2 linked regions of the Microbulbifer sp. GL-2 genome follow. Each later gene encodes a partner of the first gene's protein in a complex. Links are inferred from orthologs where the notes say so. Each region holds a gene or a part of one and is shown in the gene's direction. Other genes may lie near its edges.

The links. Proteins that work in one complex are often made in the same cells at the same time.
Region 2: the proteins of xseA (region 1) and GL2_RS09635 are in contact, whole or in part, in a cryo-EM structure (PDB 8TXR), measured with the Escherichia coli proteins. The link is inferred for Microbulbifer sp. GL-2 from one-to-one orthologs.

Annotation. Positions count from the first base shown.
Region 1 is NZ_AP019807.1:137,233-144,672, forward strand. The notes cover bases 1-2,812. They hold xseA (exodeoxyribonuclease VII large subunit), read left to right. Parts: upstream 1-636; coding sequence 637-1,989; downstream 1,990-2,812. Other genes in these bases: guaB (IMP dehydrogenase), read right to left, coding at 1-464; GL2_RS00640 (transporter substrate-binding domain-containing protein), read left to right, coding at 2,047-2,812. Also shown: more of GL2_RS00640, read left to right, coding at 2,813-4,350; GL2_RS00645 (NAD(P)H-quinone oxidoreductase), read right to left, coding at 4,384-5,361; GL2_RS00650 (TonB-dependent receptor), read right to left, coding at 5,640-7,440. UniProt on the Escherichia coli protein: Bidirectionally degrades single-stranded DNA into large acid-insoluble oligonucleotides, which are then degraded further into small acid-soluble oligonucleotides.
Region 2 is NZ_AP019807.1:2,213,863-2,219,030, reverse strand. Bases 790-3,681 are described here. They hold GL2_RS09635 (exodeoxyribonuclease VII small subunit), read left to right. Parts: upstream 790-2,055; coding sequence 2,056-2,307; downstream 2,308-3,681. Other genes in these bases: dxs (1-deoxy-D-xylulose-5-phosphate synthase), read left to right, coding at 3,311-3,681; GL2_RS09630 (polyprenyl synthetase family protein), read left to right, coding at 2,308-3,216; GL2_RS09640 (PQQ-dependent sugar dehydrogenase), read left to right, coding at 790-1,972. Outside these bases: more of GL2_RS09640, read left to right, coding at 500-789; more of dxs, read left to right, coding at 3,682-5,168. UniProt on the Escherichia coli protein: Bidirectionally degrades single-stranded DNA into large acid-insoluble oligonucleotides, which are then degraded further into small acid-soluble oligonucleotides.

The DNA of each region.
Region 1 (7,440 bases):
ATACTGGCCACGCTCACGTCCAGGTCAGTGAGGAAGCGCACGTCGCGGCTGGTAACGATACCGACCAGGTTACCCCTATCCATCACCGGAACACCGGAGATATTGTGGTGAGTAGTAAGAGCAATCAGCTCGCGCACTGTGGCATCAGACTCAATAGTAATTGGGTCCTTTACCACACCGGCTTCGAATTTTTTTACCGCACGTACCGCGAGCGCCTGCTCCTCGATAGACATGCTTTTATGGATGATACCGATACCACCTTCCTGAGCCAGGGCAATAGCCAGGCGCGCTTCCGTCACTGTATCCATAGCAGCAGACACAATAGGAATATTCAGGGTGATGTTTCGGGACAGCTGGGTTTTCAAACTGACATCCTTGGCAGTCACCTCGGAATAACCGGGCACAAGTAGGACGTCGTCGAAAGTGAGGGCTTCGCGCGCTATGCGCAGATTGGATTCAGACATTATTGACACTCAAACCTCGAATAGGCGGGATTGGGTATCGGCGCGATTATACCTCTCAGCGCCCAAAGCGCAATTGCCAATTCGCTGAAAGGTGGATTTATCGAGTAAAGCACTTTACCTGTATGGCGGATACTGCAATATTGCTCCGCCAGTTTTTTCCTGTGAGGCCCAGATGCAATCCAGCTCCCCAGTCCCGAATCAGAAACGCAGTGTTCTATCGGTAAGCGACCTGAACCGGGAGGTAAAGCACCTGCTGGAGAGCAATGTGCCCCTGTTATGGATCAGTGGGGAAATTTCAAATTTCACAGTCCCCAGTTCCGGGCACTGGTATTTCAGCCTAAAAGACGCTCGCGCCCAGGTACGTTGTGCCATGTTCCGCGGCCGCAACCGCAGTGTGAGCTTTCAGCCGCAAAATGGCCGTGAGGTGTTAATCCGTGCGCGAGTAAGCCTTTATGAGGGCCGCGGAGAATTCCAGCTGATCGTCGAACATATGGAAGAAGCCGGCTTTGGTGCCTTGATGCGGCAGCTGGAACAGCTCAAGGCAAAATTGCAGGACGAGGGGTTATTCGACACTGCACGCAAGCGCAACCTGCCATATCTGCCCTCCAATATCGGCATCATCACCTCACCAACCGGCGCCGCCATCCGCGACATGATTCATGTTCTGGGCCGTCGCCACCCGGCTGCGGAAATCGGTTTGTGGCCGGTGGCCGTGCAGGGCCAGGGAGCCGCACAGCAAATAGCCTCAGCCATTAAAAAAGCCGGTCACAGCGGCCGCCACGACTTGTTAATTGTGGGGCGAGGTGGCGGCTCATTGGAGGATCTGTGGCCATTCAACGAGGAAGTTGTAGCACGGGCACTGGCAGCCTGCCCCATCCCCACAATTTCCGCCGTGGGTCACGAAACCGACACCACAGTCTCAGACTTCGTCGCCGATGTCCGTGCGCCCACCCCTTCGGCAGCAGCGGAGATCGCCAGCGCCAATGCCGCTGAGTTATTTAAGGAGCTCGAAAACAACAGTATTCGGTTATATCGGGCGCTACAGCACCAGATGCGTCACCTGCAGCAGCAGGTCATGTTAAGGCGCAATCGCCTTCGCCATCCCCGCGAACAATTACAGAACCGCGCCCAGCAACTGGATCACCTCGAGATGCGTCTATTTGCAGCAGGGCAACTGCAAATCCAACAGCGCCGCGCTCAACTGACAGCAGCACATCGGGCATTAGCCCACTGCCAACCTCATCGGCGTATCAAAGAAAAGCGCGAGCATTTACAGCAGGCGGCGGCCGGCCTTCAGCGTTCCACAGAATTGCGTTTGAAGCACAGCAGCGACAAACTCAGCCACTTGGCAAAACTGCTCCACAATGTGAGCCCACTGGCGGTTCTACAGCGTGGCTACGCCATCGCCATGGATACTGAGGGCAAAGCCATCAAAGACAGCAGCAACCTGTCAACAGACCAAAAGGTCAATATCAAGCTGGCCCGCGGGAATTTTTCCGCAAGAGTAGAAAATATCGAGGACTAAAATCCGCCACAGATTAGGGGCTTGGGCACGACACTATAATCATCCTGTAGAGAGCTTATGGAGCGATCTATGGGATCTGGTTACAGTGCAATCAGCCCTATCCGTTGGGCTGTAATTTTCCTATCAGTACTGTTACTGGCTATTGCAGCCTGTAGCAAAGAAGGTAAGGAAGGCGGGCTTACAGGTCCGGGCGGCGCCTCTGCGGCCATAGAAAACCTAACGCCACAAGAAACCACTTCCCCTATCACTCCGGCTAAAGAGCAACAGGTCAACTACATCGAAACCGGTGACCTGCGCGAAATTAAAAAACGCGGCACCATCCGCTTTGTTAACCTGACCGGCGCTGCAGAAAATATGCTGCCCCGCGGTGGGGTGGTAAGTCTGCGCCATTTTGAGCTGGCAAATAAACTGGCCGACAAACTGAGACTGGAGGCAAAGTGGATCAAGGCGGAAAGCCCCGATGATGCCATCAAAATGCTCATCGCCGGTGAGGCCGATGTAATTGCTTACAACCTGACTGTGACCGAGGCGCGCGAAGAGGAAATTGACTTTAGCGTACCCGTTCGCCAATCCCGCCAGCAACTGGTTACCGGACCCTCCGGTCCGGATATTAGCGATCCAGGTAAACTCAAAAACGTTGAACTGATCGTGCCTCAGGGCTCTGCCAATATGGAAACCGCACAACAGTTAATTTCGGAGTACCCAGATGCGAACCTGGCAGTGAGGGAATTTAAAATCCACGGCAACCGCGACGGGCTCATTGACATGATAAACCGGGAAAATAATCGGGTAGCAATTCTCGAGGATTTCTCCGCGGAATATCTACGCGATTACCGCGATGACTTACGCCTTGGTGCTTATGTCAGCGAATCGCAGAACATTGCCTGGGGAATGCGTAAAACCTCCAGGCGCCTGCAATCCACAGTTGACAATTTTCTAACCCGAAATTTAGTGAAGGCACAGGAGGAGCGTATTACCGATTGGAAGGGAATTAAAAAGTCCGGGGTAATCCGCCTGCTAACCTACAACGGCCCCACCACTTATTTCCTGTGGAAGGGGCTGTTAATGGGCTTTGATTACGACCTGGCCAAGGCTTTTGCAGACAAACACAGGCTCCAACTGCAAGTTATCGTGGTGCCTTATGAAGAAAGCCTGGCAGACTGGCTCAGGGCCGGTCGCGGTGACTTCGCCGGAGCGGAGCTGAATATCACATCAGCCGTGGAAAAAGAGGGGATGGTGTTTACAAAGCCTGTGGTCGAATCAACCGAGCAAGTAGTGAGCGGCAAAGACAGCCCACCCATTAAACAAATCCAGGATTTGAATGGGCGTAAATTAACCTTGCGCGCCTACTCCTCATTTATTGAAACGGCTAAAACCCTGCAGAGTGCCGGCATAGACGTAGAGGTCCGGGTAGCGCCACCGGATATTTCTCAGTCGCAGATATTCTCAATGATTGCCGAAGGTTTGGTGGATGCCACTATTTCCCACTCGGGACGGGCAAAAATTGAAGCCTCAGTGCAACCCAACCTGGTACTAGGTGCAGTGCTCGGCGACCCAACTCCAGAGGGCTGGCTGGTTCTTCGTAAGAATTGGCATTTACTGCAAAACCTTAACAAGTTTTTGGTGAGCTACCGAAAAACTGACAAGTATAAGAAACAATACGCTGCATACTTCGAACCCAATAAGCGCTTCATGCAAAGAGTTAGCACACGGGTTATTCCTGGAGAAAACCTGTCTCCTTACGATGACCTGGTCAAGGAATCCTCTTTTAAATACGATTTTGACTGGCGCATGATCGTCGCGCAGATGTGGCAGGAGAGTAACTTTAACCCTAAAGCAGTTTCCCCGGTGGGCGCCCAGGGCCTGATGCAGGTTATGCCGGCTACCGCGGAGGAAATGGGATTCCCTCCACCACTATTTGAACCTGAGCGTGGTATTAAAGCGGGCGTAAAATATATGGATTGGGTCAGAGACAGATTTGACCCGGCACTGCCCACAGTAAATAAACTCTGGTTTACCCTGGCCTCTTATAATGCCGGTTATGGACACTTACTGGATGCCCAGCGTCTCGCCAAACAATTGGGGCTGGACCCAAATATCTGGTTCGATAATGTCGAAGTAGCGATGCTTAAACTGGCTCAGCCCCAGTACTTCAAGCGGGCACGATACGGCTATGTGCGCGGCTCAGAGCCGGTGCAATATGTACGTAATATCAGCAACCTTTACAAGGCTTATGTTGAGATGATGAGCGACGATGTATCCATGCAACCATCACAACATCAAATACCCGAAAGATTTTGCTCGCCAGAAAATACACCGAGGGGAATGATAGTGCAGGTATCCCCTCCTCCATCGCGCTGAACAGTGGAGAGAATAATCATTAAAAGGGGTGTTCTAAATTTTTAAAATGACTTTACCGATTATCTTGCCAGACTCCAGTAAACGATGCGCGTCAGCAACCTGCTCAAGGGAGAACTGAGCCGCAATTTGCGGACGTACTTTTCCCGCTTCAATCAACGGCCAGACTTTGGATTCCAGTGAAGAGGCAATATCCGCTTTCACTTTTGCAGAACGGGCCCTCAGTGTGGAGCCGGCCAGAGTCAGGCGCTTGAGCATTACCGGTAGCATATTGATCTCAACACTGGAGCCTTGAAGGTAGGCAATATTGACGATTCGACCATCGTAAGCGGCCACGCGAATATTACGCTCTATGTATTCTCCCCCGACCATATCCAGGATTACATCGGCACCGTGATCCTCGGTAGCCTCGCGTACCACCGCTACAAAATCGTCTTCACGATAATTAATTGCCCGCTCAGCACCCAGTTTCTCACAGGCCCCGCATTTTTCTGCCGATCCCGCAGTGGCAAAAACCCGGGCACCCAAATGATGAGCCAGCTGAATGGCCGTAGTGCCAATCCCGGAAGAACCCCCGTGCACCAGTAAGATTTCTCCGCTCTGCAACCTGGCCCGGTCGAACACATTGCTCCAGACAGTAAAAAAGGTCTCTGGCAGGGCCGCAGCCTCAACCTCTGTTAATCCGCCCGGGATAGGCAGGCACTGCCCCTCTGGCGCCACCACGAATTCAGCATAACCACCACCATTAGTCAGGGCGCAAACTTTATCTCCCAACGCCCACCGCTTTACCTCTTTCCCAACTGCAACTACCTCTCCCGCCACTTCGAGCCCCAGGATTGGCGAGGCACCTGGCGGTGCTGGGTAGTGACCATTGCGCTGTACAATATCGGGCCGGTTCACACCGGCAGCAGACACTCGAATCAGCACTTCATCCGCAGCTGGTTCAGGCTGGGGCAGGTCGGCCACCTGCAACTTTTCCGGGCCACCATATTCCGGCAGATCAATTGCACGCATTATCCACTCCTTCAAAACTGTTCTTTTTTGGGTTTGCCCGAGAGCTATTCAAGGTAAATTAATGGGGCATTATGAGGAACTATCAAGGTACCAGTACTGAAGTACTGTTATCACAGATGAGGGCTGGACAAGTTTATAGGCTGTAAAACCAAAAGCGGCCAGGAAGTTTACCGAGAAGAACAATAGAACTTCTCGAAAAACGACCCCGCCGCTAGCAGCCAATTTAGCGAATCATACCTTTCCCCGAAAGGGACAGTACTATGGGGAGCTATGGCAACCTAGAACTCATAGAGAACTTCAACCCCCATAACACGTCCTTTATTGAGCGGAGTAAAGCTCGCACCAATTCCTCCCAGAGTTGGAGGCAGTTGGGTGTTGTTACCCTCTGTAACCTCATTCAGCATATTCTTACCGAACATGGAGACAGTGAAACTGCCACTATCCGGCGTATAGCCAATACTGAAGTCCAGCATATCGACTTCGGACAGCATTCCTCGATTATCATCGGTATAAGGCGCCGCATCCCGATGATTAAAGTTTACGCGGGAGGTCAAACTGCCAAAGCCGCCTAGTTGCAGATCATGGATAAAGCCAACGCCATATGTCCATGGAGCCAGGCGGGGAATTTCCAGGCCCAGATCTACATCATTTACTACGCCATCACCATTGAGGTCACCCAAAACCTTGTCATAGTCGCCATCCACGTAGCCGACGTTAAAGGTAAACAGCAGGTTCTCAGTTAAAGCTGCCATTGCCTCCAACTCAGCTCCACGAATAGTAGCATCGGCAGTATTGCGGATAATCTGGGCAACACCAGTGACCGCATCAGGAAGATTTTCCTCCCGCTGCATATCGTCAATCGTGTTGTGGAATATCGCCATATTGGTGCGTAGGCGCCCATCTAACCAATCTACCTTGGCACCAATTTCAAAGCTGCTTTGTTCTTCCTGATCGGTTACCTGTGGTGTATAGGGCTTACGGGTACTTGGATTAATGCCTGCGTTACGGAAATTGTAACCACCACTGCGGAAGCCCTTGGTCCAGAAGGTGTACAGCTGGGTATCTTCAGATACAGTCCACTGTAATCCAACCTTTGGCGTAAAGGCATTCCAGCTCTCGCTGTCCTCAAAGTCGTAGGCTGCACATCCATCCAGCGAACAGAAATTCAGGGGGATTGAGGCAATTTTGGCATCTTTTTCTTCGCTGGAATAACGCCCACCTAGAGTCAGCACCCAGGATTCATTCAGGTCAATATCCGCCTGGGCAAAGACACCGTAGGTACTGTGATCTTGGGTGCCTCCACCAGTCCAGTCTATTTCGCCCAATTGCAAAAGGCGATTTTCCAGGTAGGTAACATCCTGGCTGAACCAGTAAACTCCAGTGGTCAGAGCTGTGCGGCCAAAACGGCCGGCATAGCGCAACTCATTGCTGAGCTGGCTCTGCTCCACGCTGGAGTCAGCATGAAAACCTATAATCGGCAGGGAATCGATATCCCCCATACCCCGAGCCTCATACTCACGCCAGGCCAGGATATTGGTGATGGTGCCATCACCGAAGGCGACATCCTTATTAAACTCGGTAATAATCTGGCTCCACTCATCCTTCTGGTAGCCCTCCTCATCCTGTGCTACTTCAAACGAGCCCTTACCATTATCCCAATCATCAATACCTAATAGAGCAGCTAGTACTGTTGCACTTGGAGCCGGCTGTTGGCCGTCTTGGGTCTGAACCATGGTCGACTCATAACCGCGATTCTGGGCTACCGCACCGTCAGAATCCATACGGCCATGCTCCATGCGCACCAACAGTTCGGCTGTTTCATTGAGCTGGATACTAAAGCTTGGACGAATAAACCAACTGTCGGAAGCTCCGGCGTTATCATTGCCAGTTGCCACATTCTCGAACCAACCCCGGTCATCATTGTAATAAACCGTTAGGCGCCCGTTTACTGAGTCTGCGATAGCCCCATTGATAGAGCCCGCCGTTACGGTATCCAGATTGTCTGTTACTGAGGCCTTGACCCGGGATGAAAACTCTTCTGTAGGGCGCGCGGTTTTGATTACCACGGCACCACCGGTA
Region 2 (5,168 bases), 2.1 Mb from region 1 along the record:
CTATCATCATTAAAGCGGATAAATATTACAAATTCCAGACAGCTATGAATTCAACCGATGGAAAATTGGTCCTATGAAGCAGAGCCCAGAAAACTGGAAATTATAAACTTGGAAAGCCAATAATAGATTTATATTGAATAACAGGAAGGAAAAAACTTGGCAGGGCAATTAAAACACCGCCCAGGCAATCCGGCCCGGGCGGTGCGTCTCACAGGATGGTGCCCATATCCTTAGGGCGAGCGGCGCAATCCATTTATCCTTTGCCGCAGAGGTGCAGTCCCTTGTGCGTCCCTGCCAGTTAATTATGGACATCAAGCGAGAAAAAAGTAGGGGCAATCTGCTGAATTTTGTGTAAGACATATCTCACAAAGTGAAATATTTCCTTCACAAAGGAGGGGAGGACCAGGTAGGAACCCTGTGGTAAAACAAAGGTCGGTGAGTGAGCGACGCAACTATAAACACCTTTATTTCAAGTTCAATCTAATTAGGGAAGATACTGTTGAAATATACGCTAATTTTTTTGCTTATCTTGGTCGCCGTGGTTTCAGGCGCCTTATCGGCGGTTGCATCGGGAGTGAGTGTTCCCTGGCGCCAGCTTTTTGGAGGAGTAAAAACAACCGAGCAACAGGTGATGAGTGGGATAAAAGCCGCTCAGGGTTACCGGCTCCAGCTTTTTGCAGAAAATGTCCCCGGCGCGCGATGGCTCGCAATCACCCGTTCTGGCGATATTCTCGTATCCCAGCCAAAGAAAGGGCAGATATCCCTCTTATCTCCCGATCGTAATGGGGATGGGCAAGCGGATAATCAGCGTGTATTGATTGACAACCTAAACCGCCCCCATGGCCTCGCGCTGCATGAGAATTGGCTCTATATCGCAGAGGGTAACGCTGTCGGTCGTGTACCCCTCGATCATTCCGATGGCCGCCTGGCTGGAAGTTACCAGAGAATTCTCGAAAATTTGGAGGACAGTGGCCACTGGACAAAAACCATCGAGATGGGTCCCGATGGCTGGCTTTATCTGAGCAGTGGCTCCAGCTGCAATGTCTGTATCGAGAAAGACCCGCGACGGGCCACGATCATGCGTATGCGTCCCGATGGCAGTAACTTTAAGATTCTTGCCACAGGCCTGCGTAACAGCGTTGGCTTCGACTGGTCTCCAAAAGATGGCGGACTCTATGCCACAGACAATGGGCGAGACTGGCTCGGCGACAACCTTCCTCCAGATGAACTCAACCTGATCCGGCCAGATAATTTCTATGGCTGGCCCTACGCCTATGGCGACAGAGTGCCCGATCCCGATTTTATTGACGATGAGAACCCAACGGTAAAAGAGATGATCGCGGCTTCAGTGGCACCAGTCCACGAGTTCGCCGCACACAATGCACCACTGGGCATTCGTTTTCTACGCAGCCCGGAGCAGCTTAAAAACTACCGCGGGGCAGCCCTGGTAGCCCTGCATGGTTCATGGAATCGCAGCGTTAAGGATGGCTACAAAGTAGTTTCCCTACACTGGGATGAAAGCGGAAATATCTCCGAAAGGGACTTCCTATGGGGCTTCCTCAGTGAAGACCGCACCGAGGTTTCCGGCCGACCCGTCGCTATAGCCGAAGACAACCAGGGAAAAATTTATATCTCAGACGACTATGCAGGTGCGATATATCAACTATCTCCCAGCAATGTGCCAAGCACTCCGACTGTCCTCCCAACCAGGGTCGCCAATAACGTTGAAAAAAAGCCACCGGCCATAGATTCCGACGCCGTTCGGGAGGGGAAAACACTCTACCAGAGTCACGATTGTGCCCACTGCCATCAGCAGCAGGTGCCCTTAAGAGACCTGAACAAAAAATACTCTCTGGATTCTCTGGCAAACTACTTCGATGCGCCAACACCTCCTATGCCGAAATACGACTTTAGCGATCAGCAGAAAAAGGCCCTGGCCCATTACCTGCTATCTCTTGAGGCCCTCAGGTAACCTTAGGGGGAGGAATCAGTCCCCTCTAATTGACCCTTGCCGCGCCAGCGGCTAAGGTTGCCCCGCAATTATGAGGCGATGCTATGGCGGCAAAGAAAAAATCGGCAACTTTTGAAGAGAGCCTGCAGGCCCTGGAAGAACTGGTAGAACGTCTGGAGGCGGGAGACCTGCCTCTCGAAGAAGCCCTGGCAGACTTTGAGCGCGGAGTAAAACTCACCCGTGAATGCCAGAAAAAACTGGCTAGTGCCGAGCAGAAGGTCAAACTGCTGATGGAAGAGAGCGGCAACATTCGCGAGTTACCGTTCGACGCCGACGACTCTGCAGGCGATACCTGAGTGAGTAGCACAACCCCTTCCCCTGCGCTGCGGACCTTTCTGCAAGATTCAGCCACACGGGTTGAGGCTCGAATCCGGAAAGCTCTTGAGCACCCTGTTCCCAGTGCGGAAAAACTCTTTGAGGCCATGCGCTATGCCGCACTGGGGCCGGGTAAGCGCCTTCGCCCAGCACTGGTATATGCCTGCGCCCAAGTCTTCCATGGTGTCGATTTTGATCTGGCCAAGTGTGATGCAACCGCAGCAGCCCTGGAATGCATCCATGCCTATTCCCTGGTCCACGACGACCTGCCGGCGATGGATGACGATGCCCTGCGCCGGGGGCGTCCCACTTGTCATATCGCCTTCGATGAAGCCACCGCTATTCTCGCCGGCGATGCACTACAGACTCTAGCGTTTGAACTGCTGCTGGCCGACCAAACCGAGCTTTCGCTCAAGTTACAGCTTTTACAGGAATTAGCCGCAGCATCTGGTAGCCGGGGTATGGTCTCAGGCCAGGCTATCGACCTGAGCTCTGTGGATAAAACGCTCACCCTGGAGCAACTTGAGCCCATGCACCGGCTGAAGACCGGCGCCTTGATCTGCGCCAGCGCGCGAATGGGCGCTCTGCTCGGCGGCGCCGGCATTGCTGAATTACAGGCAACGACTCACTATGCCCAGGCCATTGGCCTCGCCTTCCAGGTTCAAGACGATATCCTCGACATCACTGCGGATACAGAAGTATTGGGCAAGACCCAGGGTGCAGATGCCCTATTGAACAAGCCCACTTATGTCTCCCTCCTGGGCGTTGACGGCGCACGGGAAAAGCTGCGGGGCCTGCACAAACAGGCGTTAGATGCCCTAGCCACTCTGCCAGGTGACACCTTGTTGCTGCGACAGCTGGCTGATTATATCGTCCAGCGCAGTCACTGAATCGAGGCAACTGTCCCGCCTTTGGGATGCATTATGCCCGTCACGGGCATACAATCCCCCTCACTATCATTATCTGTAGCCATTGATACGATTGATGCTCGAAGAAATTCCACGCACACGTCCGCATACGCCGCTGCTCGACTCCATCGACGAGCCGGCCCAACTGCGCACCCTCGATGAACGCCAATTGCCCGAACTTGCCAGCCAGCTGCGCGAGTACCTGTTGTACTGTGTCGGCCAGAGCGGCGGTCATTTCGGCGCTGGCCTAGGTGTGGTGGAACTGACCATCGCCCTGCACTACATCTACAATACTCCGGAAGATCGCTTGGTGTGGGATGTGGGCCACCAAACCTACCCTCATAAGATCCTAACCGGTCGCCGCGAGCAGATGCTGACCATGCGCCAGCAAGGCGGCCTGTCCGGCTTTCCCAAGCGCAGTGAGAGCCCGTATGACACCTTTGGGGTGGGCCATTCGAGCACATCCATCGGCGCCGCCCTGGGGATGGCATTGGGCTCTCCTGATGAACGTAAAGTAGTCGCGGTTATCGGCGACGGAGCCATGACCGCAGGCATGGCTTTTGAAGCGCTCAATCACGCAGCTCATACCGGTCGGGATATGTTGGTTGTTCTCAATGACAACAGTATGTCGATCTCCAAAAATGTCGGCGGCCTGGCCACTTATTTCGCCAAAATCCTGGCCAGTAAAACCTACCTTAATATGCGCGAGGGCAGCCGCAAGATACTGTCAGCGATTCCCAAAGCCTGGCAGCTGGCACGACGCACTGAAGAACATGTCAAAGGCATGATCACCCCCGGCACCCTGTTTGAGGAGCTGGGCTTCAATTATGTGGGGCCGCTGGACGGCCACAACATGCACGACCTGGTGCACACTCTGCGCAACCTGCGCAGCCAGCCCGGTCCCCAGTTACTGCATATCGCCACCACCAAGGGCAAGGGCTTTGGCCCAGCAGAGGCCGATCCGGTGGGCTACCACGCGCTAAATAAACTGGAGCCCGAGAGCAAAGTCCAGGTTGCGGTACCGGGCAGGAAGAAGCTGCCCAAATACCAGGATATCTTTGGCCAGTGGCTGTGCGACACCGCGGCTCGGGACGAACGACTGATCGGCATCACTCCCGCCATGTGCGAGGGCTCAGGTATGGTGGAGTTTTCCAAACGCTTCCCGGAGCGCTTCCACGATGTAGCCATTGCCGAGCAGCACGCCGTGACCCTGGCCGCAGGCCTCGCCTGCGAGGGACAAAAGCCTGTAGTGGCTATTTACTCCACCTTCCTGCAGCGTGGTTACGATCAAATGGTGCACGATGTTGCCATCCAAAACCTGGATGTCACCTTCGCCATTGACCGCGCCGGCCTCGTGGGCGAAGACGGCCCGACACACGCAGGCAGCTTCGACCTGACCTTTATGCGCTGCCTTCCCTACCTCGCTATTGCCGCGCCCAGCGACGAGAACGAGTGCCGCCAGCTGCTGTATACCGCCTACCGACACAATGGTCCCGCGGCTGTGCGTTACCCACGAGGTACCGGCCTGGGCACCGCGACCGAAGAAGAAATGCGTGAACTCCCCATCGGCAAGGGCCGCTTACTACGCGAGGGTAGCAGCGTAGCAATTTTGAATTTTGGCACCATGCTCGCTCCAGCCATGGCCGCAGCTGAGCGCCTCGGTGCCACCGTAGCGGATATGCGCTGGGTAAAACCATTGGACGAAGCATTAATTGATGAACTGGCCGATAGCCACCAGCTACTGGTGACTCTTGAAGAGAACACCATCGCCGGCGGTGCCGGCAGTGCAGTACTGGAGTATCTCAACGCTACGGCCAGGACCATGCCTGTATTGCAGTTAGGCCTGCCTGACCAGATTATTGAGCACGGCAAACACAAGGATCTGCTCGCAGGGATCGGCCTTGATGCCGCCGGTATTGAAGAGCAGATACACC